Regions from separate parts of the Streptomyces sp. YKOK-I1 genome, predicted to be linked through region 1. Evidence: riboswitches for the same ligand, from Rfam matches in the RefSeq annotation. Region 1 holds a riboswitch; each other region holds the start of a gene.
The links. A riboswitch is a leader RNA that binds a small molecule or an ion and turns the genes downstream of it on or off. The one in region 1 is predicted to bind cyclic di-AMP.
Positions count from the first base shown of each region.

Region 2: another riboswitch for cyclic di-AMP. It lies ahead of ACYQ8Q_RS28310 (C40 family peptidase); the one in region 1 lies ahead of ACYQ8Q_RS22070 (M23 family metallopeptidase).
Region 3: another riboswitch for cyclic di-AMP. It lies ahead of ACYQ8Q_RS27205 (transglycosylase SLT domain-containing protein); the one in region 1 lies ahead of ACYQ8Q_RS22070 (M23 family metallopeptidase).

Region 1 covers NZ_BAAGDR010000001.1:5,009,615-5,019,377, forward strand. The annotation lists gene lhgO (L-2-hydroxyglutarate oxidase) at 1-913, shown strand, start outside; gene trmB (tRNA (guanosine(46)-N7)-methyltransferase TrmB) at 955-1,785, shown strand; gene ACYQ8Q_RS22060 (PrsW family intramembrane metalloprotease) at 1,839-3,203, shown strand; gene ACYQ8Q_RS22065 (aldo/keto reductase) at 3,245-4,192, opposite strand; gene ACYQ8Q_RS22070 (M23 family metallopeptidase) at 4,318-5,352, opposite strand; cyclic di-AMP (ydaO/yuaA leader) riboswitch at 5,362-5,527, opposite strand; tRNA gene ACYQ8Q_RS22075 (tRNA-Met) at 5,783-5,856, opposite strand; gene ACYQ8Q_RS22080 (dihydrofolate reductase family protein) at 5,874-7,004, opposite strand; gene ACYQ8Q_RS22085 (MarR family winged helix-turn-helix transcriptional regulator) at 7,059-7,577, shown strand; gene ACYQ8Q_RS22090 (GTP cyclohydrolase II) at 7,716-8,348, shown strand; gene ACYQ8Q_RS22095 (NUDIX domain-containing protein) at 8,335-8,994, opposite strand; gene ACYQ8Q_RS22100 (ArsR/SmtB family transcription factor) at 9,489-9,763, shown strand, end outside.
Region 2 covers NZ_BAAGDR010000001.1:6,339,674-6,349,436, forward strand. The annotation lists gene ACYQ8Q_RS28280 (PspC domain-containing protein) at 1-1,333, opposite strand, end outside; gene ACYQ8Q_RS28285 (ATP-binding protein) at 1,513-2,805, shown strand; gene ACYQ8Q_RS28290 (LuxR C-terminal-related transcriptional regulator) at 2,802-3,548, shown strand; gene ACYQ8Q_RS28295 (C40 family peptidase) at 3,554-4,630, opposite strand; gene ACYQ8Q_RS28300 (hypothetical protein) at 5,146-5,499, shown strand; gene ACYQ8Q_RS28305 (tellurite resistance/C4-dicarboxylate transporter family protein) at 5,477-6,484, opposite strand; gene ACYQ8Q_RS28310 (C40 family peptidase) at 6,576-7,730, opposite strand; cyclic di-AMP (ydaO/yuaA leader) riboswitch at 7,739-7,911, opposite strand; gene pcrA (DNA helicase PcrA) at 8,144-9,763, shown strand, end outside.
Region 3 covers NZ_BAAGDR010000001.1:6,124,450-6,134,212, forward strand. The annotation lists gene fahA (fumarylacetoacetase) at 1-976, opposite strand, end outside; gene ACYQ8Q_RS27200 (HAD family hydrolase) at 1,259-2,083, shown strand; gene ACYQ8Q_RS27205 (transglycosylase SLT domain-containing protein) at 2,138-2,608, opposite strand; cyclic di-AMP (ydaO/yuaA leader) riboswitch at 2,612-2,810, opposite strand; gene ACYQ8Q_RS27210 (polyprenyl synthetase family protein) at 3,247-4,257, shown strand; gene ACYQ8Q_RS27215 (LolA family protein) at 4,518-5,807, shown strand; gene ACYQ8Q_RS27220 (ABC transporter ATP-binding protein) at 5,908-6,846, shown strand; gene ACYQ8Q_RS27225 (ABC transporter permease) at 6,833-7,783, shown strand; gene ACYQ8Q_RS27230 (flavodoxin family protein) at 7,800-8,384, opposite strand; gene ACYQ8Q_RS27235 (amidase family protein) at 8,429-9,577, opposite strand; gene ACYQ8Q_RS27240 (DUF6668 family protein) at 9,649-9,763, opposite strand, start outside.

The sequences.
Region 1 (9,763 bases):
CACCGAGCGGGACGAGCTGCCCCGCCTGCACGGGCTCGTGCAGCGCGGCCGGGAGAACGGCATACCGGTGCGGGAGCTGGGCATCGCGCAGATCGCGGAGTACGAACCGGAGGTGCGGGGCCTCGCCGCGATCCATGTCGGGACGACGGGGATCTGCGACTACACGGCGGTCGCCCAGCGGCTCGGTGAGGCGTCCGGGGCGGAGATCCGCTACGGCGCCGAGGTGGTGCGGATCGACCGGCGGCCCGAGCGGGGCGTGGCCGTGCTCACCGCGCGCGGGGACGTGGTGCGGGGCCGCGCGCTGGTGAACTGCGCGGGGCTGTACTGCGACGAGATCGCCCGGATGACCGGGGACGAGCCGGAGGTGCGGATCGTGCCGTTCCGGGGCGAGTACTACGAGCTGGCGCGTCCCGACCTGGTGCGGGGACTGGTGTATCCGGTGCCCGATCCGGCGTTCCCGTTCCTCGGGGTGCATCTGACCAGGGGGATCGACGGCGGGGTGCACGTGGGCCCCAACGCCGTGCCGGCGCTGGCCCGCGAGGGGTACGACTGGGGAGTCGTACGGCCCCGGGAGGCACTGGCGACGGCGGCGTGGCCCGGGGTGTGGCGGATGGGACGCCGGCACTGGCGGTACGGGGCCGGGGAGCTGCGGCGGTCGGTGTCCAAGGGGGCGTTCGTGCAGGCGGTGCGGCGGCTGTTGCCGGCGGTGCGCGAGACGGACCTGGTGCGGACGGACGCGGGGGTGCGGGCGCAGGCCGTGCTGCGGGACGGCGGCCTGGTGGACGACTTCCTGATCCGGGAGGGCGCCCGGGCGGTGCATGTGCTGAACGCGCCCTCACCGGCGGCGACGGCCTCGCTGCCGATCGGCCGGGAGGTGGCCCGCAGGGCCCTGGAGGTGCTGGGGACCCGGTGAACCTGGTGAGCCCTGGGCACGGCAGTAAAATCGACTCCACTGTGTCTGATTCCGTGAACACCCCCGAAGTCCCCCGGCCCGCTCCCGGCGGCGAGCACCACCCCGGCGAGTCCGTCCGGCACACCCGGGCCAAGGGGGAGCCACGCTTCCCCGACGGCCCGAAGGCCGACCCCGCCGGGTCGCACTTCGAGCGGCGGATCAGGAGCTTCCAGCCCCGGCGCAGCCGGGTGACGGCCGGGCAGGCCGACGCGCTGCAACGGCTGTGGTCGCGGTGGGGCCTCGACATCGACGGGCGTGCCGTCGACCTCGGCGAGCTGTTCGGGAACGACCGACCCGTGGTGCTGGAGATCGGGTTCGGGATGGGCGAGGCCACCGCGCAGATGGCGGCCGCCGACCCGGACACCAATCTCCTCGCCGTGGATGTGCACACCCCCGGCCAGGGCAATCTGCTCAACCTCGCGGACCAGGGCGGGCTGGACAACGTCCGGGTCGCCAACGGCGACGCGATCATCCTGCTGCGGGAGATGCTGACACCCGACTCGCTGGCCGGGCTGCGGGTCTTCTTCCCGGACCCCTGGCCGAAGAAGCGCCACCACAAGCGGCGCCTCATCCAGCCGGAGTTCCTCAGCCTGGCCGCGACGCGGCTACGGCCCGGGGCGACCGTGCACTGCGCGACCGACTGGGAGCCGTACGCGGAACAGATGCTGGACGTCCTCACCGCGCACCCCGACTTCGAGAACACGCAGGCCGACGGCGGTTTCGCGCCCCGGCCCGCGTTCCGGCCGCTGACCCGTTTCGAGGGCCAGGGTCTGGACAAGGGTCATGTGGTGAACGACCTCCTCTTCCGTCGCGTACAGCACGGCGATCGCTGACCGACAGACCGTCCACCACAGTCCCCTCCCTCGTTAGGGCCGATGCCGTGGCCATCAGTCACCCGTTTCCGCCGTACCCACCGCACCCGGGCGGCCCGGCCGAGGACGCCCGGCTCCGGCGGGTGCACTGGTGGCGGAGGAGAGGGGTGCGGTACGGGGCGCTCATCACGCTGCTCACGCTGTCCGGGCTGGTGATCCTGGCGCTGGTGCGGGAGCAGACCGGCACCGAGGGGTTCCTGGTCGGGCTGGGGCTCGCCGTGCTGCCGGTGCCGCTGCTGATAGCCGCCTTCCGCTGGCTGGACCGGGTGGAGCCCGGCCCCTGGCGGAATCTGGTGTTCGCCTTCGCCTGGGGCGCCTGCGCGGCCGCGCTGATCGCGATCGTCGCCAACAGTTTCGCCACCCGCTGGATAGCCACCGCCACGGCGGATCCGTCCGGGGCGGACACCCTCGGGGCGACCGTCATAGCGCCCGTCGTCGAGGAGTCCGCCAAGGCCGCCGCGATCCTGCTCGTGTTCCTCTTCCGCAGACGGGACTTCACCGGGCCGGTCGACGGGGTGGTCGTCGCCGGGATCACCGCCACCGGCTTCGCGTTCACCGAGAACATCCTCTATCTGGGCACGGCGTTCGGCACCGACCAGCTCAGCGGGGAAAGCGGCATCGCGTCCGTGACGGCCGCGACCTTCTTCGTGCGGATCGTCATGTCGCCGTTCGCGCACCCTCTGTTCACCGTGCTCACCGGCCTGGGCTTCGGGCTCGCGGCGCGCTCCGGGTACGGCCGGCAGGTGCGCCGCGTCCTGTTCCCGCTGGGCGGGCTGCTCCTCGCGATGGGCATGCACGCCCTGTGGAACGGCTCCTCGACCTTCGGCGACTTCGGGTTCTTCGCGGTGTACGCGTCGTTCATGGTGCCCGCGTTCGGGCTGCTCACCTGGCTGGTGGTGTGGACCCGGCAGCGGGAGCTGCGCACGGTCCGCGAGGAGCTGCCGGCGTACACGGCGGCCGGCTGGCTCACCCCGGCCGAGCCGTACGCGCTCGGCTCGATGCGGGCGCGGCGGCTCGCCCGCGAGTACGCCAAGTGGCATGGGGGTCGGCCGGCCGCGCGGGCGGTCGCCGAGTACGAGGCGTACGCGACCTCGCTGGCGTTCCTGCGGCACCGGGGGCGGGGCGGACGGGCGGGCGACGACTTCGTCGTACGGGAGCGGGAGCTGCTGAACGAGCTGTGGCGGCGCCGGGAGGTCGCCCGGCCGGCGCTGGACCATGCGGCGCGGATGACGGCGCCCGCGGCGCCCGCGCCGGTCCACGGGTACGGATACGGATACGGGTACGAAGCCGGATACGGCAGCCCGCATGGGTACTACGGGTACCAGGGGTACGGGTATCCGGCGGGGCCGTATCCCGCCCAGAACCCCTATCGGTCGTAGGGGGCGGGGCGGTTCGGCACCGCCGGAACGCACACCCGTGCCTACGCCGAGGCCGCCGTCAGCCTGGTGAGCTCCTCGTCCGTGAGCTCCAGGTCGGCCACCGCCAGCAGGGGCGGCAGCTGGTCCAGGGTGCGGGCGGAGGCGATGGGGGCGACGACCGTCGGCTGGGCGGCGAGCCAGGCCAGGGCGACCGTGGCGACCTCGGTGCCGTGGGCCCGGGCGATCTCGTCGAGGGCGGCCAGGACGCGGACGCCCCGCTCGGTGTCGAGGTGCTTGCCGGCCCCCGCGGCGGCTCGCGGTCCCTCCACCGTCGTACCGGGGCGGTACTTGCCGGTGAGGAAGCCGGAGGCCAGGGCGAAGTAGGGGACGGCGGCGAGACCGGAGCGGGCCGCGAGGTCCTGGAGGCCGCCCTCGTAGGTGTCGCGGGAGACCAGGTTGTAGTGCGGCTGGAGGGCGACGTACCGGGCGAGGCCCTCGCGGTCGGAGAACTCCAGGGACTCCCGGAGGCGTTCGGGCGAGATGTTGGAGGCGGCGATGTGCCGCACCTTGCCCGCCCTCACCAGCTCGTCCAGCGCCCCGATGATCTCCTCGACCGGCACCTCGGGCTGGTCGAAGTGGGTGTAGTAGAGGTCGATGCGGTCGGTGCCGAGGCGGGTGAGGGACGCCTCGGCGGCGGCCTTGATGTTGGCGGCGGTCAGGCCGGGGAAGTCCGGGTGCTGGCTGACCTTGGTGGCGATGACGACGTCGTCGCGGTTGCCGCGCTTGTTCACCCACCTGCCGAGGATGGTCTCGGACTCGCCACCGCTGTTGCCGTCGACCCAGGCGGAGTAGGAGTCGGCGGTGTCGACGAAGTTGCCGCCGGCGGCGGTGTAGGCGTCCAGGACGGCGAAGGAGGTCGCCTCGTCGGCGGTCCAGCCGAAGACGTTGCCGCCGAGGGAGAGAGGGAAGACCTCGAGGTCCGAGGAGCCGAGCTTGCGCAGAGAAGTCATGTCGTACGTCAACAACGGCTTCGGAGCGGCCCATTCCGCCCGCCGCGCCGAAGCGTACGAAGAACGTGTGAACAGGACCGCTCCGAGAAGGACGGTGCCGGGAGGACGGTGCCGGGAGGGCACCCTTACGGGTTGAGCCCCTTGCTGTGCAGCCAGGCCATCGGGTCGATGCCGTTGGCGGCGCCGTCGGGGTGGACCTCCAGGTGGAGGTGGGCGCCGGTCACGTTGCCGGTGGCGCCCACGCGGCCGATGACATCGCCGGTGGCGACCTTCTGGCCGGCGCTGACGCTGATCGAGGACTGGTGGCAGAACCACAGCTCGGTGCCGTCGTCCAGGGTGAGGATGGTGCGGTAGCCGTAGGAGCCCGCCCAGCCCGCCTCGGTGATGGTGCCGCTGTGGACGGCCTTGATGAGGGTGCCGGTGGGGGCGGCGAAGTCGAGGCCGGTGTGGTAGCCGGAGGACCAGTAGGCGCCGGCCTGACCGAAGGTCGCGGTGAGCGTGTACGAGGAGGTCGGCAGCGTGTACTGCTTCGCCAGCTCGGCCAGGCGCGCGGCCTCGGCCTTCTCCTTGGCGGCCTGCTCGGCCTTCTCCTGCGCGGCGGCGGCCGCGTCCTTGGCGTCCTTCTCCGCCTTGGCGACGGCGGCCGCCTCCGCCTTGGCCGCGGCTGCCTCGGCACGGTCGGCGACCTGGGTCTGCTGCGACTCGGCCTGCGCGATGATCCGCTCGCGCAGCGCCTCGCCGGCGTCGGCGGAGGCGCCGCCGCTCTTGTCGGCGGTGTCGGAGGCCTCGGTGCCGAAGCCGGAGAGCGCGGGCGCGGCGTCCTGGCCGGAGTCGTCGTCGGAGATGAAGGAGCCCACGGAGGGCAGGTCCGGCATGGAGATGGAGACCGGGGGCTTGCCGGTGTTGGCGCTGGCCATGCCGCCGGCGCTGAAGGCGGCTATGACGCCGACGCCGAGGACGGTGGAGCTGCGGGCGAATCCGCCGCCGCGCTGCTTGGCGACCCGGTGCTTGCCCCGGGGCGGGGCGAGGGACTCCTCGGTGGGATTCCACTCCTCCCAGGGGCCCTCGTCAGCGCGGTAGCTGCCGTAGCCGAAGGTGTCGGAAGAGGAACGCTGGCTCGGCACGAAGGGGGCTTCGGGAGCAGGCCGGTTGGACGCCACGCGGGCGCACTCCTTTCCTTCCGACGCCTACCGGGTTAGCTGACGGGTTCGGAGCGGGAAGGTCTCCTACGCGCGTAAACCGTTCGTGACTCTGTGAGTTCACGACGGCGTCCGTGCGATTCACCCCAAGGTGGTGGTTCCCCGGTTCCCTTACGGGATTCGACGCGTGCGCACGGAGCCGACTCTTGTGACGGCTGGGACGACCGCGCTGCGTTATCGAACGTTAATAGACCCGGGCGTAGCTTTCCAAGCTCTTCTGCTTGATCAACAACCTTTTTTGGCCTGGACTTTCGGGCCATGACCGGTGAAAAACGGGCGAGTTGCCGGAATTCACAGTACACACACAGCCCTCACGTGGGGCCGGGGGAAGAACGCACGACACAAACACCGATGGCCGGAACCCTTTCGGATTCCGGCCCTCGGCCTTCAGTAGCGGGGACAGGATTTGAACCTGCGACCTCTGGGTTATGAGCCCAGCGAGCTACCGAGCTGCTCCACCCCGCGTCGGTGAAACCACTGTATCACCCGGTCAGGTGCAGGTTCGCCACCCTCGCCCGCTCGGCGTACTCCGGGAGGACGACGACGTCCACGCCCTCGGCCGTCAGCAGCCCGTTTCCGTCGGCGGCCGTCACGAAGGTGTCCGGCTCCTGCCAGGCGGTGACCACCCGGCGCACCCCCGCGTCGAGGATGAGCCGCGCACAGGGCTTCGGGCGGGAGGCGCGGCGGGCGCAGGGTTCGAGGCTGCTGTAGACGGTGGCCGTGGCCAGCCGGGGGTCGGCCGGGTCGAGTTTCGCGAGGGCGGCCTCCTCGGCGTGGACGACGGGGTCGCCGGCCTCGCGGGAGTGGCCGCGCGCCAGTTCCGTGCCGTCGGCGGCGACGATCACCGCGCCGACGCTGAAGGCGGTCTCGGAGGGCGGGCACGCGGCGGCGAGCTCGCAGGCGAGGGCCAGCCAGTGGCGGTCGGCGGCGGAGGGAAGCAGGCCGGTGCCGGGGGCGGTGGGCTCGTACCGCATGAGGACGACGTCCTCGATCCGCCGGGTCTCGGTCAGCCGGAGCCGTCCGCCCTGGTAGGCGCCGGGGCCGAAGAGGCGGGGTGCGCCCGGGTCGCCGACGAAGAGGGGGGCGAGGACGAGCTGGACCTCGTCGGCGAGGCCCTGCTGGAGCAGCTGGGTGTGGATGGTGCCGCCGCCCTCGACCATGAGCCGCCGTACACCGCGCTCGTCGTGGAGGTGCTCCAGGAGGCGGCGCCAGTCCAGGTCGGGGCCGAGCGGGACGACCTCGGCGGCGATGCCGAGCGCCCCGGCGCGCCGGGCGCCCTTGTCCGTCGTGTAGACGACCTTGTCGCCGCCGGTGTGCCAGAAGTGCGCGGCCGGGTCGAGGTCGCCGGAGCCGCTGACGGTGACCTTGAGGGGGTACTCCGGTTTTCCGGCCGCCACGCGCGCGTGTCGGCGGTCGGCGGAGTTCACCAGCAGCCGGGGGTTGTCGGCGCGGATGGTGCCGGCGCCGATCAGGATCGCGTCGACCGAGGCCCGTACCTCGTCGACGCGGTCGAAGTCGGCGGGGCTGGACAGCAGCAGGCGCTCGGCGGTGGTGTCGTCCAGGTAGCCGTCGAGGGAGACGGCGGCGGACAGCAGGACGTACGGGTACGGCATCGGCGCGGCTCCCCGGGTCTTGGTTCAAGTTTGAAACAAACCTACACTGGAGGCATGACGACCCGCTGGCTCACCCCCGAGGAGCAACGCGCCTGGCGCGCGTACGTCGCCGGCTACCTCCTCCTGGAGGACGCCATCGACCGGCAGCTCCAGCAGGAGGCCGGCATGCCCCATCTGTACTACTCCATCCTCGCGAACCTGTCCGAGTCCCCCGAGCGTCGGCTGCGGATGACCGATCTCGCGGAGTCGCTGAAGATCACGCGCAGCCGGCTGACGTACGCGGTGACGCGCCTCGAGAAGGACGGGCTGCTGCGGCGCGAGGACTGCCGCTGGGACAAACGCGGCAGTGTCGCGGTGCTGACGGAGGAGGGCATGGCGGCCCTGGAACGGCTGGCCCCCGGCCATGTGGAGACGGTCCGCGCCGGCCTCTTCGACCGGCTCACCCCCGAGCAGGTCCGCCAGCTGGAGGAGATCTTCACGCAGGTGGTCGGCGGATTCCAGGACGACGACGAGGCGCTGCCGGAAGAACTGCCGTGGCGGCGGCGTTCATCCGGATGTTCCGGCAGCTCGTGAAGCGCCCGTGAATCGCTCGTGAACCGGGCCACAATCCAGTTGCTTCAAATTTAAAACATGGGGTAGGGTCTCATCCGGCACACTGCTTCAAATCTGAAGCAGCAGCCGTACCGACCGCACTCGCCCCGGGAGACCCGCATGCCCGACACCCCCGCCGCCACCCAGCGCGCCCGCGTCCGGGTTCCGCTGCGCTTCCAGGACGGCTACTCCGTCGACGCCGAGCTGGTCACCTTCCACGGCCTGGCCGACGGGCAGGAGCATGTCGCCGTGGTGCTCGGCGAGCCCGCGCCCGGCACCGTCCCGCTGGTCCGGCTGCACTCCGAGTGCCTCACCGGGGACGTCTTCGGCTCGGCCCGCTGCGACTGCGGCCCGCAGCTGCGCGAGGCCGTCGAGCGCATAGCCGAGACCGGCGGCATCCTGCTCTACCTGCGCCAGGAGGGCCGCGGCATCGGCCTCTACAACAAGCTCGACGCGTACGCCCTCCAGGACCAGGGCCTGGACACCTACGAGGCGAACGCCGCCCTCGGACTGCCCGAGGACGGCCGTGACTACACCGCCGCCGCCCAGATGCTGCGCGCCCTCGGCGTCACCAGCCTGGACCTGCTGTCCAACAACCCCGACAAGGCCGACCAGCTGCGGGCGCTCGGCATCGACGTCCACGACCGGGTGCCGACCGGTGTGTTCACCACCCCGCACAACGTCCGCTACCTGCGCGCGAAGGTTCTGCAGACCCAGCACACGCTGCCGCTGGCCCAGCTCAGCGCCGGCTGAACGGACCGTCCAGGGCGGCCCACTGGAGCAGCATGATGGTCTTCGCGTCGGCGATCGCCCCCGAGCGGATCATGCCGAGGGCCTCCCCGAACGGCAGCTCCACGACGGCGATGTCCTCGCCCTCGGCCGCCACACCCGCCGTGTCGGCGCCGGGGGCCGAGCCGTCGTAGGGGGCGGCGAAGAAGCCCAGGCGCTCGGTGACCGAACCGGGGCTCATGAACGCGTCGAACACGTGCTCCACCTCATGGACGGTACGTCCCGTCTCCTCGACGGCCTCACGACGGATCGCCGCCTTCGGGTCGTCGCCGTCCAGCAGCCCCGCCGCCGTCTCCAGGAGCATGCCGTCGGGGTGGCCGTTGACATAGGCGGGCAGCCGGAACTGACGGGTCAGCAGGACCGTTTCCCGTACGGGGTCGTAGAGCAGGATCGTCGCGCCGTCGCCCCGGTCGTAGGTCTCCCGCCGCTCGCGGCTCCAGTGGCCGTCGTGGTGCCGGTAGTCGAAGGTGGTGCGGCGCAGGACCGCCCAGTCGCAGGCGAGGACCTCGACGTCGAGGATGCGGACACGCGGGTTCCCGGTGAGGTCACGGCCGTGCAGGTGCAGGCCGGTGCGACCGCGGGGGTCGGGGGTGTCGATGCCGGCGGTCATGGAGGCTCCTCGGGTCGCGGCGGGCTTCGCTCGGATGTTCCATGATCCCAAGGCCCCGGAGCGGGGCAGCGATCACCGGCCGGGCGGGCGGTCATACGGCGTCGGCGGCAGCGTCCTGCTCTCTCGACGGTGGGGGTGAAAAGCCGGCCGGCGGCAGGACGAGCACGGGGACGGTCCAGCGGGTGCCGGGCACGACGGCGGCATCGCGTGCGAGGCCCCGCCGGGGCGCTGCGCACCACGCTGTGGAGGACCGAGATCTCCAACGGGGCGGCCTTCGTGGGACAGCGCCCGGTCTCCGGGGACACCCGTGCCCTGCGCGCCGAGGAAGAGGCGGTGCCACCGGGTCCCGGGCAGGTTCGCTATGGGGCGCGGTCCACGTCAGGACGGCTTCTGCCACACCGTCCGCTCGGGCGCTCGCGCGCCGGACAGCAGATTCTGGAAACCCGTGCGCACCCCCCTTGCCAAATGGTCAAGAAGTGTTGACCATTGTGGACATGCCAACCGACGACCTCCCCGAGACGTTTCACGTCACCACTGACGACCAGCTGCGTGCCGTTTCCAATCTCACGCGTCACCGGATCATGGCCGTGCTCCGCTTCGAGCCCTCGACGATCACGCAGATCGCCGAGCGGGTCGGCCTTGCCAAGGGGAGTTCCAGCTACCACGTACGGCTGCTGGAACGGGCCGGCCTGGTGAAGGTGGTGCGGACGCGGAAGGTTCGAGGGGTCACCGAGCGGTACTACGCCATGGCCGCGCGGGCGATCGTGCT
Region 2 (9,763 bases), 1.3 Mb from region 1:
CGTCCTCCTTGTTCTCGCCGGGCAGCTGGACATCGCCCAGCCCCACGTCGATGCTCAGCCTCACCGTCACGTCCGGCGGCACGATCACCCGCAGCCGGCCCACCCCCACCTCCGCGTTCGTGCGCACCGTCTGTCCCTTGGCCACGTCCAGCCGGGACAGGTCCAGCGTCGCGTCACCGGTGCCGAGGTCGTAGGCCCTTCCCACCTCCGACACCGCCGCCGGCCGCCAGGTCCGCTCGACCCAGTGCGTGCTCACGTCCCTGGGCAGGACCGCCGAACCCGCCAGCAGGCCGGCGGTGACCAGCGCCAGGAACACCGACCCCGCGCCCGTGCGCCCCAGGAACGAACTGATCGCGATCCCCGCGCCGAGCACGACGAGCGCGGCGGCCAGCCCGGCCTGCAGGCTGGTGCCCAGCGGATGGTCGTCCCAGGTGAGCCGGGTGACGAGGCCGCCCGCGAGCACGGCCAGCAGGAACACCCAGCCGCCCGTCCAGCGGGGGCCGCGCGGAGCGGGGGAGCGGCCGGGCGGGACGCGTATGTGCTCGCGGGCGCCCGGGTGGCCGCTGAGGCTGACATTGACGGCCGCCGCGATGTCCCGCCCCCAGGAGTCCCGGGGACCCCACAGATAGCCGGTGCCGCCGTCATGGGTGCCGTCCTTGACGATGGGGTCACGCCACCAGGAGGGATAGGAGGCCGGAACCGGCGGTGCCTGGGCCTCCGGCGGGGCGTCGGCGACGGCCTGCGCCGCGAGCGGATCGGGGTCGGCGGAGCCCCGGTGCCGCGACCAGTACCCGGCCCCCGCGAGCAGGAGCGAGAGGACCACGGCGAAGGTCAGCACACTGCCGTTGTTCAGCATCGACAGGAACACGCCGCAGCCGACCAGCGCGAACAGCACGGCCGCCAGGGCCTGGCCGTCGACCCGGCCGGTGAGCAGCTTGCGCACCTCGTGCTGCTCGTCGTCGGAGTAGGGGACGAACAGCCACGCGAACCCGTAGAAGATCAGGCCGATGCCGCCCGTCGCGGAGAGCACCGCGAGTGTGATCCGGAAGATCACCGGATCCATGTCGTAGTGCCGCCCCAGCCCCGAGCACACCCCGGCGAGCATCTTGTACTGCCGGTCACGCCGGAACCTGTCGGACCCCTCGACACCCTCGACACCCCTGGCGCCCTCGGCGCCGTCTGCTCCCCTGTCTCCGTGCGCGGGCGCGCCCGCCTGCCCGTGCGCGCGAGGCTTCTCACCCGCGGCGCCCCGGGCGCCGGTGGACGGGGCGGCCGCGTCGGGCGCGGTGCCCCCGTCGGGCACGGCGTCCGCGGCGTGCTGGTGATTTTCCATGGGTCCATGGTGGCGGGCCCGCGGCCCCGGCGGCAGTCGGAACGACCCTGGTCGGACCCTGATATCGGCCCTGAGCCAACGCCCGGGAGGCGTTCGACCTCCGCGGGGGCCGAAGATCAGGGGCGTCTCGGGGACGAACCCTGATGCCCGGGCCCGCACGCTGTGTGACCATCGTTGGCATGCCGGAAGCCGCAGCAGCGCCACTCGTCGAACCGCGGCCGCCGCGCAAGCTCTACCGCAGCAGCGACGGACGCTGGCTCGGTGGCGTGGCGCGGGGGCTCGCCGGGCATCTCGGGCTGCCCGTCGTGTGGGTGCGGCTCGTCTTCGTCGGCCTGTTCATGGCCGACGGCCTCGGCGCCCTGCTCTACGCGGCCTTCTGGTTCTTCGTACCGCTCGGCGTCGGCGGCGTCGGAGACCAGAGGCCGCCGTCCCTGGTCTCCACCGAGACCGCGCCCGACGGCCGTCGCAGACTCGTCCCGCGCAGACCGGACCGCGGCCAGATCGTCGCCCTGCTCCTCATGGTCGTCGTCGCCCTGGTCTTCGTCGGCAATGTGAACCTGGGCAGCGGCGCCAAGGCCTATCTCCTGCCCGCCGTCCTGGTCGGCGCGGGCGTCGCCCTCGTCTGGCGCCAGGCGGACAACGCCCGCCGGGCCCGCTGGGTCGAGGTGGGGCGCAGACGCCGCACGCTCACGCTGCTGCGGGCCGGCGCGGGCGTCCTCCTCGTCACCGCCGGCGTCTCCGGCATCTTCGTCCTCCAGGGCTCGGCCGCCCACCTCGGCTCGGTCCTCCAGGCCGCGCTCGCCGTCCTCGTCGGCATCACCCTCCTCGCCGGGCCCTACCTGGTCCGGATGACCCAGGACCTCTCCGAGGAGCGTCTGATGCGGATCCGGGCCCAGGAGCGGGCCGAGGTCGCCGCCCATGTCCACGACTCCGTGCTGCACACCCTGACCCTGATCCAGCGCAACGCGGAGAACGCGGGCGAGGTGCGCCGTCTCGCCCGCGCCCAGGAGCGCGACCTGCGCACCTGGCTCTACAAACCGGAGGGCACCGGCAAGGACGAGGAGGACGAGCCGGCGACGGTCGCCGAGGCGGTCCGGCGCAACGCCGCCGAGGTGGAGGACAAGCACGGCGTCCCCATCGAGGTCGTGGTCGTCGGCGACTGCCCGCTCGACGAGCGGGTCGGCGCACAGATGCAGGCCGCGCGCGAGGCGATGGTGAACGCCGCCAAGTACGGTGGCGAGGGCGGCGCCGTGCAGGTGTACGCGGAAGTCGAGGGCAGGGCGGTCTTCGTGTCCGTCCGGGACCGTGGCCCCGGCTTCGACCTGGACTCGATACCCGCCGACCGCATGGGCGTTAGAGAATCGATCATCGGCCGTATGGAGCGCAATGGCGGCACGGCCCGGCTGCGGGCGGTGCCGGGCGGCGGCACGGAGGTCGAGCTGGAGATGGAGAGGGCGGAGAAGACGTCATGAGCGACCCGACCGAGATGAACGCGGCGGCGGCAGCGGGGGACGCGCCCGAGCCGGCGCCGACCTCCGGCGAGAGCACGGGCGGGCGGCGCGTGCGGGTGGTGCTGGTCGACGACCACCGTATGTTCCGCACCGGTGTGCAGGCCGAGATCGGCCAGACCGAGCAGACGGGCGTCGAGGTCGTCGGCGAGGCGGCGGACGTCGACCAGGCGGTCACCGTCATCACCGCGACCCGGCCCGAGGTGGTCCTGCTCGACGTCCATCTGCCCGGCGGCGGTGGGGTCGAAGTGCTGCGCCGCTGCGCCTCGTTGATGGCCGATGCCGAACAGCCGGTGCGTTTCCTCGCCCTGTCCGTCTCGGACGCGGCCGAGGACGTGATCGGGGTGATCCGCGGAGGTGCCCGCGGCTATGTCACCAAGACGATCACCGGCACCGATCTGGTCGACTCCATCTTCCGGGTGCAGGAGGGCGACGCCGTCTTCTCGCCGCGCCTCGCCGGGTTCGTCCTGGACGCGTTCGCCTCCACCGATGCCCCGCCGGTCGACGAGGACCTCGACCGGCTCACCCAGCGCGAGCGCGAGGTGCTGCGTCTCATCGCCCGCGGTTATGCGTACAAGGAGATCGCCAAGCAGCTGTTCATCTCGGTGAAGACGGTCGAGTCCCATGTGTCGGCGGTGCTGCGCAAGCTCCAGTTGTCCAACCGTCATGAGCTGACGCGCTGGGCGACGGCACGACGGCTGGTGTGACTGGCTCACACCACCCGGGTCGCGCCCGCGAAGGGCATCTCGTCGATGGGGGCGATGCGTACCGGGGCTGAGGGGTTCGGGGCGTGGATCATCCGGCCGTTGCCGATGTAGAGGCCGACGTGGGTGATGCCGGAGTAGAAGAAGACCAGGTCGCCGGGGCGGAGTTCGGAGCGGGGGACGCGGTGGCCGACGCCGATCTGGGCGTAGGTCGTGCGGGGCAGGGAGACCCCGGCGGAGCGGTAGGCGGCCAGGACCAGGCCCGAGCAGTCGAAGGCGTTCGGGCCGGTGGCACCCCACACATAGGGGCTGCCGAGCTTGGAGTAGGCGAAGGAGACGGCCGCCGCCGCTCGGGAGTCGGGGGCGGGGGCGGAGGCGGGCGCCTGGAGGGGCGCGCGGGCGCCGGAGGAGGCGCGTGAGGCGCGGTCGGCCGTTCCGGTGCCGCCGCCCAGGTCGGCCGCGATCCGGGCGCGTTCCGCCGCCGTCAGCCGGGAGAGCAGGCTGCGGGCCGCGGTGAGCTTGTCGGTGACGGTCTTCTTGTGCTCCTTCAGTTCCGCCTTGCGGGCCTTGAGGGAGGTCAGTTCGAGGCGGGCGGTGCCGCGCAGCTGCTCGATCTCGCGCAACTGCCGGCGGACGCGGGTGACGGCGGCGGACTGGCGGTCGCCGGCGCGTTCGGCGAAGGCGGCGCCGTCGAGATACTCGTCGGGGTCGTCGGAGAGCGCCAGTTGCACGGCGGGGTCGAGGCCGCCGCTGCGGTACTGCGCCGCCGCGATCGTGCCCAGGGCCTCCCGCGCCGAGTTGAGCTTCTCCTCCTTGCGGGCCGCCTCGTCCCGCAGGGTCCGAAGACGCTGTTCGGCGGCGGTGGCCTTCTCCTGCGCGCCGTTGTACTGCTCGGTGGCCGACTCCGCCTCCTGGTACAGCTTGTCCACCTTGACCTTGACCTGTGCGGTGGTCAGCTGGGGCTCGGCCTGTCCGGTTCCGTCGAAGGCCGTGGCGGTCGCCGCGCCGGCGAGGGCGAGGGTGAACGCCGTACGGGCCGTCTGGCCGCCGAGCGAGCGCTGTCGGGGCTTGCGGTGCGCTGCCACGTGGGACTGCACGTCCTTTCGTACGACCGCCTCGGCCGTGGGGGTGTCGACCGTCGTCGGACGGACCCACGGCGGTCAGGCGGCCCCTCGGCCGTCGGGGGAGCGGACGGACGACCGAGGGAGGCGCTGACGTGTCCGGCGGCGGCCCGCACAGGGGGAGCGGGACGCCGCCGGACCTTCTCGGCGGTGGTGTCCGACTGCCGCCCCTGGCCCGGGCGGCGGTGGGGAGCCGGTCACCTGGGGGAGGACGCTAGGCCCGACCGTGTCCGTTCGGTGACCTGATGTGCGGAAAAGGCGGGAGCGGACCACCGGCTGACTGTTTCTGCCCGGCGGGCCGGGCCGGGGGCGTCGGGTTCGCGCGACGCCATGATCGATGACGCGATTCCGGGGCGCCTCGGCGTGGCGGGATGCTATGGACGCATATATGCGAGTGCGGTCACCGGGGGAGGGCGGCTGCCGGGAGACGGGGGGCCGGTGTCGGGCGGCAGGGGCCGGGCTGATTAGCATCCGACTTCATGGACGTACTCATCCATCTTTTCGTCGGCCTGCACATCATCGGCATCGCCGCGCTCCTGGGCGGTTTCCTCACCCAGATGAAGGCGATGGGCCAGGGCACGGCCCGTTTCGTGCCCGCGATGCTGCACGGCGCGGCGACCATGCTGGTCACCGGTGTGATCCTGGTCGGCCTCAACCAGGCCGACGACCAGCCCGTGAACAACATCAAGATCGGGGTGAAGCTGGCGCTGCTGGTGGTGATCCTCGGCCTGGTCTATGTGAAGCGGGACGACGAGAAGGTGGAGAAGCCGCTGTTCGGCCTGGTCGGCCTGCTGACCGTGGCGAACATCTTCATCGCCGTCCTGTGGACCTGACGGACCCGACCGATCCGCCGAACCCGTTGATCAGGGCCGCCGTGGCGACCGCCAGCCATGCCGCCACCGCGACCCACAGCAGCACCTCCCCGGGCCCCTTCAGCCCCGGGACGTCGGCGGCGCCGGCGACGGACATCGTCGCCACCGCCGTCATCCCCATCGGGAACACCGTCGCCCACCGCCGCACGTCGTAGCGCGGCCGCGGCCGGAGCACCTCGGCGGCGAGCAGGACGGCGTACGAGGCGAGGGCGAGGACGAGCAGCGCGAGTGTCATCCCGCGCAGGACGCCCCGGTCGTCGGCGTTCCACAGGTACAGCGCGTGGTCCGCGTCGATGAGCCGCGCCCCCGCGAGCGCCGAGACGGCGAGCGCCCCGCCGGCCACCCACTGGTCCCCGGCGCCCTCGGTGACCTGCCGCCGGTCGAACAGGGCGAGCATGCCCGCGTAGAGCACCAGGCCGAGCCAGAACAGCACGAGCGCCGTGTGCGCCGGCCAGGCGAGGGTCTCGGCCTTCGCCAGGGTCGCGCCCAGCACCGCTAGCCCCTCGGTGGCCACACAGCACAGGAACACGGCTCCGGGCATCCGGCGGTCCCGGTGGCTCATGACGCGTCGCACGACCTGCCGTACGACACCGGTCATCAGCACCGGCCACAGCACGGCCGCCAACGCCAGCAGCGCCCAGGCCAAGGTCTGCCGGCCCAGCGCCGAGACGCCCGTGCCGAGCACGGTCGTGGCGGCCACGGCGGTCAGCCCGGCCGGTGTGCCCGCCTCCGCCAGCCAGCGACGGCGCTCCCACAGGAGCCGTACGGCGAAGTCGGCGGCCAGCGCCACCCAGGCCGCGCCGGCCAGGGCCAGCGCGGCCTGGGACAGGATCTCGTGTCCCGCCAGGCGCAGTCCGATGGACAGGACGCCGGTGGCCAGCACGGCGGCTCCGGCCGCCGGCGGACGCCGCGCCCACCAGGCGCGCAGGGAGGAGGTGCCGGGCATGGGCCCGATGCTAAGGACGCGAAGCGGCTCACACGGCGGCACACGCGCGTAGTCGCAAAAAACGACCTGCACGCGCGTGCCCGCACATGGCTCAGGCCGGGCGGACCACGCTGTGGATGCCCGACTCGCCGTCGTAGTAGATCGACTCCTCGCGGACGTACGCGCCCGGCTTCGGGGCGTGGATCATCATGCCGTTGCCGATGTAGATGCCGACGTGGCTGATGTCGTCGTAGAAGAAGACCAGGTCGCCGGGGCGGGCGTCGGCGAGCGAGACGGTGGTGCCGGCGTTCACCTGGTCGTAGGTGGTGCGCGGCAGGGAGACGCCGGCGGCCTTCCAGGCGGCCTGGGTGAGGCCGGAGCAGTCGTAGGAGTCGGGGCCGGTGGCGCCCCAGACGTACGGCTTGCCGATCTGCGCACGGGCGAACGCGAGCGCCTTCTCGGCCTTGGTGGTGTACGAGGAGTCCGACGACGAGGAAGAAGAAGACGACGAAGAGGATGAAGAGGACGACGTGCCGGTGTCCTGCCGGGCGGCCTGTGCCGCCTGCTGCCGGGCCAGCTCGGCCGCCTCGCGTGCGGCCTCCTCCTGCTTCTGCTTCTCGATCTCCGCCAGCCGCGCCTTCTCCTGCGCCGTCAGCTGCGACAGCAGCTCGCGCGCGTCGCCGAGCTTCTTCTGGACGGCGGCCTTGGCGGTCTTCAGATCGCTCTGGGTGTCGTCGAGCGTCGCGAGGCTCTCGGCGGCCTCCTGGCGCTTGCGCATCGTCGCCGACTGCTCGGTGACGTAGTCGTCGACGGCGCCCTTCTGGCGGTCGGTCAGCCGGCCCATCAGCTGGGTCTGGTCGAAGTAGTCCTGCGGGGAGTCGGCCAGTAGGAACGTCGCCGTGTCGGGCGCGGAGGCGCCGGTGCGGTACTGGGCGGCGGCGAAGGAACCGAGTTCCTCCCGTGCCTCGTTGAGCTTCTGGGTGCGCTTCGCGACGTCGTCGAGGAGACCGTCGACGTGCTTGCGCTGCTTGGTCGTCTTCTCCTTGGCGGCGTTGTACTTCTCGGTCGCCGACTCGGCCTGGCGGTAGAGGTCGTCGACCTTCTTCTCGACCTCCTCCAGGCTCGGCTTGCCGTCGTCGGCAGGAGCGGCGTTCGCCGACTGGGAGAGCAGGGCCACGGAGGTGAGCGCGGCGGTGGCCAGGGCGGGCGTGCGTATGCCCGCCACGCGGCTGCCCGAAAAGCGCGGCTTGCGGTGCTGCGACGCCAAGAGAGGCGACTCCTTCCATCTCCCGCCTACCGGGTTAGCTGTCGGGTTCGGGCGGATGGTTCGGAAGGGCGCCCTACGGCCGCCTCCCGCTGGGGAGTCGGGCCGATTCACCCCGGGGTCTCGGTGGGTCCCCGGCTCCGGCTGCCGCACAGGGGCGCACCGGACTCGGCGGAGGCCGTACGGCCCGGCGAGGTTTCGCCGGTGGGGATCCGCGTGGCCTGCCCGGCACGGTAGCCAACTCGTGTGGTCCGTGTGAAGGTTGATGGGCGATATGCCCGATACATTTTCGTTATCTTATGCAAAGCCAGGACACGGAATCACGTGCTGTGATACCGCCGCCTCGGAAGGTGAGGGCGGAGATGTTCGGGGGACGGCCGCGCGTTGTCAGTGGGGCACCCTAGACTCGGAGAGCGATGAGCAGCCTCTTTGACGACAGCTTCCTGGCGAACCTCCAGGCCCCCGCCGGCCGCGAGGAGGAACCCCCGCCGCCGCCCGAGGACGATCACGTTCCGGAGTCGGTTCCGGACGATCTGTTCGGCGGGAAGTTCGACGTGCCCCCGGACCGATGGGGGTCCCCCCGCTCGAGCGGAGCCGAGAGCGGGGGAGGGTACTACCGCGACGGCGCCCCCCGCCCGGTGATCGACGCGGCCGCCCTCCTGGAAGGGCTCAACGACAACCAGCGCGCGGCCGTCGTGCACGCCGGCACCCCCCTGCTCATCGTCGCCGGAGCCGGTTCCGGCAAGACGCGCGTGCTCACCCACCGCATCGCCCACCTCCTGGCCGAGCGCGGCGTCCATCCGGGCCAGATCCTCGCGATCACCTTCACCAACAAGGCCGCGGGCGAGATGAAGGAGCGCGTCGAGCAGCTCGTCGGCCCGCGCGCGAACGCGATGTGGGTGATGACCTTCCACAGCGCGTGCGTACGGATCCTGCGGCGCGAGTCGAAGAAGCTCGGCTTCACGTCCTCCTTCTCGATCTACGACGCCGCCGACTCCAAGCGGCTGATGGCCCTGGTCTGCCGTGACCTGGACCTCGACCCCAAGCGCTTCCCGCCGAAGTCCTTCAGCGCCAAGATCAGCAACCTGAAGAACGAGCTGATCGACGAGGAGGACTTCGCCGCCCAGGCCGGCGACGGCTTCGAGAAGACCCTCGCGCAGGCCTACGCGATGTACCAGTCCCGGCTCCGCGAGGCCAACGCGCTCGACTTCGACGACCTGATCATGACCACGGTCAATCTGCTGCGCGCCTTCCCCGATGTCGCCGAGCACTACCGCCGCCGCTTCCGCCATGTCCTCGTCGACGAGTACCAGGACACCAACCACGCCCAGTACGCCCTGGTCAGGGAGCTGGTGGGCACCTCCGAGCACCCGGTCGACGTCCCGCCCAACGACTACGACGTGCCGCCGGCCGAGCTGTGCGTCGTGGGTGACGCCGACCAGTCGATCTACGCCTTCCGTGGCGCGACGATCCGTAACATCCTCCAGTTCGAGGAGGACTACCCGGACGCGACGACGATCCTGCTCGAGCAGAACTACCGCTCCACGCAGACGATCCTGTCCGCCGCCAACGCCGTCATCGAGCGCAACGAGTCCCGCCGACCCAAGAACCTGTGGACCAACGCGGGCGCGGGCGCGCGCATCACCGGTTACGTAGCCGACACCGAGCACGACGAGGCGCAGTTCGTCGCCGACGAGATAGACCGCCTCACCGACGCGGGCGACGCCAGGTCCGGCGATGTAGCGGTCTTCTACCGCACCAACGCCCAGTCCCGTGTCTTCGAAGAGGTCTTCATCCGTGTCGGCCTGCCCTACAAGGTCGTCGGCGGCGTCCGCTTCTACGAGCGCAAGGAGGTCCGGGACGTCCTGGCCTATCTGCGCGTCCTCGCCAACCCGGAGGACTCCGTCCCGCTGCGCCGGATCCTCAACGTCCCCAAGCGGGGCATCGGCGAGCGCGCCGAGGCGATGATCGACGCCCTCTCCCAGCGCGAGAAGATCAGCTTCCCGCAGGCGCTCAAGCGCGTCGACGAGGCGTAC
Region 3 (9,763 bases), 1.1 Mb from region 1:
CGCCGTTCACGGTCATGTGGGCGAGCTGCTGGGCGCCGGTCCAATACATCGAGGCGAAGGGGGGCTCGGACACGACATGGCCGTTGATCGCGATCGAGATGCGCAGGTCGTAGCCGGCGGGTTCGGCGTCGGTGTCGTCCAGGTAGGGCAGCAGCGGGTGGGTGCGGCCGGGCGGCGCCACCCGGGCCTCCTCCAGCGCCTGGAGCGGGGTGATCCAGGCCGACACCGAGGTGGCGAAGGACTTGCCGAGGAAGGGGCCGAGGGGGACGTACTCCCAGGCCTGGACGTCCCGGGCGGACCAGTCGTTGAGCAGGCACAGACCGAACACATGGTCCCGGAAGGAACCCGCGGCCACCGGCGTCCCCATCGCCGACGGCACGCCCACCACGAAGCCGACCTCGGCCTCGATGTCGAGGCGGACGGACGGGCCGAACACCGGGGCGGGATCGGCCGGGCCCTTGCGCTGGCCCGACGGGCGGACGACGTCCGTCCCGGAGACGATCACCGTGCCGGAGCGCCCGTGGTAACCGATCGGCAGATGCTTCCAGTTCGGGGTGAGGGAGTCGGGTGCGTCGGGGCGGAAGATCCGGCCGACGTTCCGGGCGTGGTTCTCGGAGGCGTAGAAGTCGACGTAGTCCGCGACCTCGAACGGCAGATGCAGGGTCACCGAGGACAGGGGGTGCAGGTGCGCTTCGAGGGTGGCGCGGTGCGCGGGGTCGGTGACGGCCGCCGTGAGGGTGCGCCGGACCTCCGACCAGGTGGCGCGGCCCGCCGCCAGCAGGGGGTTGAGGGTCGGCCGGGCGAGCAGGGCGGCGTGCGGCGAGCCGAGCGCACGGGCCGCGGCGCCCGCGTCCAGGACATGGTCGCCGAACCGGACGCCGACGGTCCGCTCCGCCGGGGCGGGGAGCGAGAAGACGCCGTAGGGGAGGTTGTGCGGGCCGAAGGGGTCGCCCTCGGGGACGTCGAAGGGGGGCATCGGGTACTGCCTCTCTTTCGTGCTCACCGTGTCGTGCTCGCGTCCGCTCCGCGGGTGCGGGCGGCCGGGCCACACGTTACGTCGAGCCTCCGGCGAGCGGCACGGGTCGTTGCCCGGCGATGTGTCGGAAAGGCGTCCTTCGGACCCGTGGTCACCCGTGTTCACCCGCGATCGGTGAGTGATCGGTCAACAAAAGAAGGGGAGTTGACAGAAGGGGGCCGGACTCCGTCCTGGTCCGGTGCACGTCGAGTCCGGGGGGTGCGGGATCCGTATTCTCTGATCATGGCCGCACCCACCGCATATGCCGAGCGCACCACGTACTCCCTCGTCGCCACCGACCTGGACGGAACGCTGCTGCGCGGCGACGACACGTTCTCCGACCGGTCGCTGGACGCGCTCGCGCGGGTGACGGCGGCCGGCGCTCGCCATCTGGTGGTGACCGGCCGGCCCGCGCCCCGCGTACGACCGCTCCTGGACCGTCTGCACAGCAGAGGACTCGCGGTGTGCGGTCAGGGCGCGCAGCTGTACGACGCCGGCGGGAACCGTCTGCTGTGGTCGGTCACCCTGGACCGGGAACTCGCGGAGACCGCGCTCGGCAAGATCGAGGCCGAGGTCGGGCAGGTGTACGCGGCCGTCGACCAGGACGGCGTCGACGGGCTCACGCTGATCGAGCCGGGCTATCTGATGCCGCACCCGACCCTGCCCGCCCTGCGCGTGGAGCGCCGCGACGACCTGTGGTGCGAGCCGATCAGCAAGGTGCTGCTGCGCCATCCGACGCTCTCCGACGACGAACTGGCCTCCACGGCCCGCGCGGTGGTCGGCTCGCTCGCCACCGTCACCATGTCCGGGCCGGGCACGGTGGAGCTGCAGCCGTGCGGGATCACCAAGGCGACCGGGCTGGCCCTGGCCGCCGGGCATCTGGGGCTCAGGCCCGAGGACACCATCGCCTTCGGGGACATGCCCAACGACATCCCGATGTTCGACTGGGCCGCCCGCGGGGTCGCGATGGCCAACGCCCATCCGGAGCTGAAGGCGGTGGCCGACGAGGTGACGACGTCGAACGAGGACGACGGCGTGGCCGTCGTCCTCGAACGTCTCTACCGGTAGCCGGTGGCTGGTGGCTGGTGGCCGGTGGCTGGTGGCCGGTAGTCGCGGGTCGGCTCAGTACGCGCCGAACACGTTGTCGATCGAGCCGTACCGCGCGGCCGCGTAGTTGCAGGACGCGGTGATGTTCGCGACCGGGTCGTACGGGTCCCAGGACGTGCCGGAGACGTGGTACGCGTTGAAGGTCGGGTCGATGATCTGCAGCAGCCCCTTGGAGGGGGTGCCGGCGGCCGCGTTGGAGTCCCAGAGGTTGACGGCGGACGGGTTGCCCGAGGACTCCCGGATCACATTGCGGTAGATGCCGTTGTAGGTGCCGGGGATCCCGTGCTGCGCCATGACCTGGAGCGAGGCGCGGATCCAGCCGTCGAGGTTGTTGGCGTAGCCGAGGCTGGTGGCGGTGGCCACGGTCGGCGTGGCCGCGGAGGCGGTGGTCGCGCCGAGGATCGGCAGGGCGAGCACGGTGACGCCGGTGGCGGCGACGGCGAGCGTGCGGGCGAGACGGCGGGCGCGTCGGGGCTGAGCAGGCATGGCGAAGTTCCTCTCCGTCGCCTGCGAGGTGAGCTGTCGGGTTCGGGCGGGAGCTGCCCGGCCGTGCCCTCACGGACACGACTTCACCCCAAGCCGTATCGGTCTGTCCGGAGCATGCCCAAAGGCACGGCCCGGTTCGACCGGTGCGGCGACTTACCTGGTTCCCCCGCTCCTGCCGTGGTGTTCTCGGTGGGTGTCCGGGCGGCGGCAGGATTAGGCGTCCGCCCGACAGGCCGGGAACGTATGCGAGAGCACATGTCCGGAACAAGTGGCGAATTCATGGTTAACCCCTATTGACCTTGATCCGCGGTCTATGAGGTGCTTGATCCTTTGTGGCTGCAAAGCATCAACTCGCCCGTGCGGACCGAGGTGTCGGGGTGGAACGGAGGGGGGCCGGAAGGGGGGCGGTTCGGCTGGGCGAGTGAGGCAACTCACCGGAGTCCACAAGAGGGGTGAATCGGGCAATAAACCCAGATGGCGGCTTAAGGGGTGCCCCTTCTCATAGGGCCTGTCCGGGCTGTAACCGTGGGGGCTGGCGGTGATCGAAACCTGACCGGATACGCTGACTTGAGTGAGCGCAGAGACCTATCGACAAACCGCGTAGCCGCCGATAGACACCAGCAGACAGGAGACTCCTCGTGACCGTCGTCGAGCCGTTTGGGCTGAGCGTGCGGGACCAGGCTCTGGAAGCCGATGTCCAGGCCGGATTGGCGGCTGTCGAGGAAGGCTTGCTCGAGGCCACCAAGAGCGAGGTCCCGTTCATCACGGAGGCGGCCCAGCATCTGCTGCGGGCCGGCGGGAAGCGGTTCCGGCCGCTGCTCGTGATGCTCGCCGCGCGCTTCGGCGACCCGTACGCGCCGGGGGTCGTCCCCTCAGCGGTCGTCGTGGAGCTCACCCATCTGGCGACCCTGTACCACGACGACGTGATGGACGAGGCCGCGGTGCGGCGCGGTGTGCCCAGCGCGAACGCCCGCTGGGGCAACTCGCTCGCCGTCCTCACCGGCGACTTCCTCTTCGCGCGCGCCTCGCACATCCTGGCCGACCTCGGCCCGGAGGCGGTGCGGGTGCAGGCGGAGGCGTTCGAGCGGCTGGTCACCGGCCAGATCCTGGAGACCGCCGGCCCGGTCGACGGCCGCGACCCGGTCGACCACTACCTCGACGTCCTCGGCGGCAAGACCGGCTCCCTGGTGGCGGTGTCCTGCCGCTTCGGCGCGATGATGTCGGGCGCCGATGAGACGGTGGTGGACGTGCTCACCCAGTACGGGGAGCGGCTCGGGGTCGCCTTCCAGCTCGCCGACGACGTCCTGGACATCGCCTCCGACTCCCACGAGTCGGGCAAGACCCCGGGCACCGACCTGCGCGAGGGCGTCCCCACCCTGCCGGTGCTGCGGCTGCGCGAGCGGGCGGCCCAGCAGGCGCTGCCCGAGGACCTCGCGCTGTGCGAGCTCCTCGACTCCGACCTGAGTGACGACGCCAGGCTCGCCGAGGCGGTCGCGGCCCTGCGCGCCCACCCGGCGCTGGAGCAGGCCCGCCGCGACACCGTGCGCTACGCGGAGGAGGCCCGCGCCGCCCTGGCCCCCCTCACGGAGTGCGATGCGAAGGCGGCCCTCATGGCGCTCTGCGACGCCGTCGTCCACCGCGCCGGCTGACGCCCCCGGACATCCCCGAAAGCCCTGCGCGCTCGTCGTCCCCGACCCCTAAGGGGAGAAGGGCCCCGGCGTCCCTCGTGTCATACCCCAGGTGTACGCGGAGTTGAGTCCGTGGGGTGACGCCTCCTCATGTGGGATTTGGTCAGATGGGAACCACGGAGAACACCACTCCTCACCGATTCGGGTGAGAATGGCGGCACGGGGCGGGGACGCTCTCCGTGAGATGACCAGCCGCCGCCGACGACGGAGGTAAGGCACACATGGCACCGAACGCAACCGACGACAGCACGACCGCCGGGGAGACGGACGACCTGCGCGTCGGGCGGCGCAAGGCCGTGCGCTACGTCGTCCCGGTCACCGTGATCGGCGTCGCCGCGGCGACGATCGGCCTGGTCCCGGCGCTCGCCGACTCCGGCGACCCCGACCTGCCGAAGATCACCGCCCAGCAGCTCCTCGACAAGATCGCGGCCTCGGACGTGCAGCAGCTGTCCGGCACCGTGAAGATCACCACCGACCTCGGCCTGCCCGACCTCGGCGGCCTGGAGAGCGGTCTGCTCTCCGGCGTCGCGGGCAACGGCGGTGACGGATCGTCGGCCGACCCCTCGGCCAAGCTCACCGAACTCGCCTCCGGCACCCACACGCTGCGGGTGGCCTCCGACGGCCCCGACCGGCAGAAGCTCTCCCTGGTCGAGGACGCCGCCGAGTACAGCGTCATCCACAACGGCAAGGACGTGTGGGGCTACGACAGCGCCACCAACGAGGTCTACCACGCGACCACCGACGAGAGCGCCGGCAAGGGCGCCGAGGAAGCGGAGCCGCCGGCCACCCCCAAGGACCTCACCGAGGACGCCCTCAAGGCGGTCGACGACACCACCTCGGTCACCGTCGACGGCACGGTCCATGTCGCGGGCCGTGACGCCTACAAGCTGCTGATCAAGCCGAAGCAGTCCGGCTCCACGGTCGGCGCGATCAGTGTGGCGGTGGACGCGAAGACCGGGCTGCCGCTCAAGTTCACGCTGACCCCGTCGAGCGGCGGCGCCGCCGTCGTGGACGCCGGCTTCACCCAGGTCACCTTCGCCAAGCCCGCCGCCTCCACCTTCGACTTCACCCCGCCCAAGGGCGCCAAGGTCACCGAGGCCGACGAGGCGGCGAAGGACTCCGGCAAGCCGGGCGCGTCCGGCGAGGACCTGCCCGAGGACCTCCCCAAGGGCCTCGAAGGCCTCGGCGGAGCGGACGGCCGCACCGGCGCCGGCGAGGAGCCCGAGGGCTTCGACGTCCTCGGCAAGGGCTGGACCTCCGTCGCCGTCGTCGAGACCGGCGGCAAGGGCGTCCCCTCCGACTCCGAGCTCAACTCCGAACTCGGCTCCGACGCCGGCGGCGCCCTCAGCGGCTTCCTCGGCTCCTTCGGCGACAAGGTCAGCGGCAAGTTCGGCTCCGGCACCGTCTTCTCCACCCGGCTGATCAACGCCCTGGTCACGGACGACGGCAGGATCTACGTCGGCGCCGTCACCAAGGACGCCCTGGTGAAGGCGGCGGACTCCGCGAAGTAACGCGAAGCAGGAGGCCTCGGAGCCCGCAGACCCGGGGGAAGCGCACGAAGGGGGAGCCCATGGACGAAGGGGGAGCCCATGGATAGGGAAGGGAGAGCCCATGGATGACGAACCCGTCATCCACACCCACGCCCTCACCAAGCGCTACCACGGCGGCCAGCTCGCCGTGGACCGCCTCGACCTCACGGTCCCGGCGGGCAGCGTCTTCGGCTTCCTCGGTCCCAACGGCTCCGGCAAGACCACCACGATCCGCATGCTGATGGGCCTGATCGAACCCACGTCCGGCGCGGCGCGCGTCCTGGGGCGGCCCGTGCCCCGGGCCGCGCGCACCGTGCTGCCCCAGGTCGGCGCACTGATCGAGGGCCCCGCGCTGTACGGCTTCCTCTCGGGCCGGGACAACCTGCTGCGCTACGACGCCGCCGACCCGACCGCCGACCCCCGCACCCGGCGGACCCGTGCCGCCGCGGCGCTGGAGCGGGTCGGGCTGACGGCGGCGGCCGGGAAGAAGGCGAAGGCGTACTCGCTCGGCATGAAACAGCGGCTCGGCCTGGCCGCCGCCCTGCTCCAGCCGCGCCGGCTCCTCGTCCTCGACGAGCCGACCAACGGCCTCGACCCGCAGGGCATGCGGGAGATCCGTTCCCTGGTGCGGGAACTGGCCTCGGACGGCACGACCGTGTTCCTCTCCTCCCACCTCCTCGACGAGATCGAGCAGGTGTGCACCCATGTGGCGGTGATGGCACAGGGCCGGCTGATCACCCAGGGCCCGGTGGCCGAACTGGCGGCGGGTGCGCGCGGCCGGCTGGTGGTGATCACGCCCGACCCCGCGGAGGCGGCGCGGGTGCTGAAGGAGCAGGGCGCGGCGGACGTGACCGCCGAGGAGGACCGAGTCGCCGCCGAGCCCCCGGACCGCGATCTCGCCGAGGTCAACGCCGCGCTGGTGACGGCCGGTGTCCGGGTCCGCGGCTTCACCGTCGAACGTGCCTCCCTGGAGGACGCGTTCGTGGCACTCACGGGGGAGGGCTTCGATGTCGCGGGCTGAGCCGAGGGAGGCGGAACCGGCGGACAAGGAGAGCGCCGAAGGCCCGCGCGAGCCGGAGGCCGGCCCCGTCCGCCGCCCGAGCCCCTGGTGGTCGCTCGGTCTGCTCCGCAGCGAGCTGCTGATCACCTTCCGCCGCTGGCGCACCCTCGCGCTGCTCGGCGTCCTGGCGGCCGTACCGGTGCTGATCGGGATCGCCGTGAAGATGGAGACCGGTGACGGGTCCTCCGGCGGACCGGGGGGACCCGGCGGTGGCGGCGGGGGCGGCGGTCCGGCCTTCATCGCCCAGGTCACCAACAACGGTCTGTTCCTGGTGTTCACCGCGCTGGCCGCGACGCTGCCATTCTTCCTGCCGATGGCCATCGGCGTCATCGCGGGCGACGCGATCGCCGGCGAGTCGAACGCCGGGACCCTGCGCTACCTCCTCGTCGCCCCGGCCGGCCGCACCCGCCTGCTCCTCACCAAGTACGCGACCGTGCTGGCCTTCTGTCTGGTGGCCACCCTCGTGGTCGCGCTCTCGGCGCTGACGGTGGGCGCGCTGCTGTTCCCGCTGGGAGACGTCACCACCATCTCCGGTACGACGATCGGTTTCGCCGACGGACTGGGCCGGGCCCTGCTGATCGCCCTGGTCGTGGCCGCCTCGCTGACCGGCGTGGCCGCGCTCGGTTTGTTCGTCTCCACGCTGACCGGCAGCGGTATCGCCGCGATGGCGACCACCGTCGGTCTGCTGATCACGATCCAGATCCTGGACCAGATCCCCCAGCTCCACGCGATCCAGCCGTATCTCTTCTCCCACTACTGGCTGTCCTTCGCCGACCTGGTCCGCGACCCCGTCTACTGGGACGACCTGGTGAAGAACCTCGGCCTCCAGGGCCTGTACGTGGCGGTGTTCGGCTCGGCGGCCTGGGCCCGGTTCACCACGAAGGACGTCACGTCATAGGGCCACGGCAGAGCCCTCAGCGCGTCTGGTGAGGGAAGCGCGCGAGTGGGGCCCCGCCCCCGAAGAACGACTTCGCGCGCGCCAGCGCCCCGGTGTCGGCGAGCACGTCACCGGGCTTGCTGCCGTTGCCGAGCAGCACACCGCCGAACCGCATCCCCAGATACGCGGCGGAGTTGTTGAGCGTGCCGACCAGGGGATCGGCGACCGAGGCCTCCGTGTCGGCGAGCACGGTCACCCCCCAGAGCGTGCGCCCGGCCATGGTGGTCCCGAAGTCGACGCCGGGTGTGCGCAGCCAGCCCGACCAGTGGTCCAGATAGCGCTTGACCTGGGTGGACACCGAGTACCAGTACAGCGGCGAGGCGATCACGACATCCGTCGCGGCCAGGGTCGCGTCGAGCAGCGCCGCGAGGTTCCCCTCGGTCGGCCGGACGTGGTCGCTGTCGTGCCGCAGATCCTCGAAGTCGGGCAGCGGACGCTCGGCGAGGCTGAACCAGGTCTGCTCGACGGAGGGGTCGAGCTGCTCGGCGGCCCTGCGGGCCAGCGTCTCCGTGTTGCCGTCGGTACGGCTGCTGCCCAGGACGAAGAGAAAACGTCGGCCCATGACTCCCCCAGGTGATCGGCGTACGATAATAATCCGCGCCTGCATCATATGCGCATGCAAGTATCCTGCGGAAGAGCCCCGGCGCTCTCCGCCGCCCGGATCACCGCCAGCAGCGTCTCCTCCCGCCCCCGCGCGGCGACGAGCTGCACCCCCACCGGACAGCCGTCGGCCCCGATCCCCGCCGGAAGGCTGGCCGCAGGATGCCCACTCAGATTGAACGCCCAGGTCAGCGCGGTGGAGTACCGCTCACCCGGGCCTTCGTGACCATGCGCGGCGTTCGGTGTGGCCGGCGTCAGCAGCAGGTCGGCCCGGGCGAAGAGAGCGGCCAGCCGCCGATCGTTGACCTCCCGGATCCGCCCGGCCTCACCCGGGTCGCCGCCCCCCGCCCCGCGCAACGCGAGCCAGGCGGGCGCGGGATCCTCCAGCCGTACGGCCGACTCGCCCGGCAGCAGTCGTACGGCACCGGCGGCAGCGAGACGCCCGACGGCGGCCCGGGCGAGGGCCAGCGGCTCGGGGTCGGGGGAGGCGGAGGCGAACCCCAGATCGGGCGAGAACACGGCGGTGACCGGCGCGAGCCCGCCGGTGCCCTCGGACAGCGCGGCGGTGACCTGCGAGGACAGCGCCTCCTCGGCCGCCGCCCCCGTCATCGCCCGCCAGTACGCCACCGCGTCCGCCGCGCACCGCACCAGCACGCCCGGGGCCGCGAGACCCGTGGGGTCCGGGGACGGCAGCCGGCCGTTCGTCGTCTTCAGGCCGATCACCCCGCACCAGGCCGCCGGGATCCGCACCGAGCCCGCCCCGTCGCTGCCCGTCGCCAGCGGTACCAGCCCGGCCGCCACCGCCGCCGCCGACCCGGCGGAGGACCCGCCCGGCGTACGGTCCGCCCGCCAGGGGTTGACGGTACGGCCGTACGCGCCGACGCCCCAGGTCTGCCACGGCGTACCGGGACCGGGCACCGCCGTCGCCCCCACCGGCACACAGCCCGCGGCGAGCAACGGCCCCGCCGCCCGCAGCCCGTGCCGCCCTTTGACCCCGATCGGCACCCCGGCCAGCGGCAGCCGCTCACCAGCCGCCACCCGCGCGTCCACCGCGCGCGCCCGCTCGACGGCCGCCCCCTCCCACACCTCGGCGAAGGAACTCAATGAGGGGTCCACCCGGGCGATCCGTGCCAGCGCCTCCGTGACCGCGTCCACGGCCCGCAGCCGCCCGTCCCGTACGGCCGAGGCGATCCCGACCGCCGACGGCGCCCGGTGGGTCCCCCCGTTCAGCGCCTGACTCCCGTGAGCCGGGCCAGCGCCTCCGTCTCCCGGGGCGGCACGCCCCCCAGGTCACCGAGGCGCCACTCGGTCACCCACGGCACCCGGTGGACGTCGACGGCC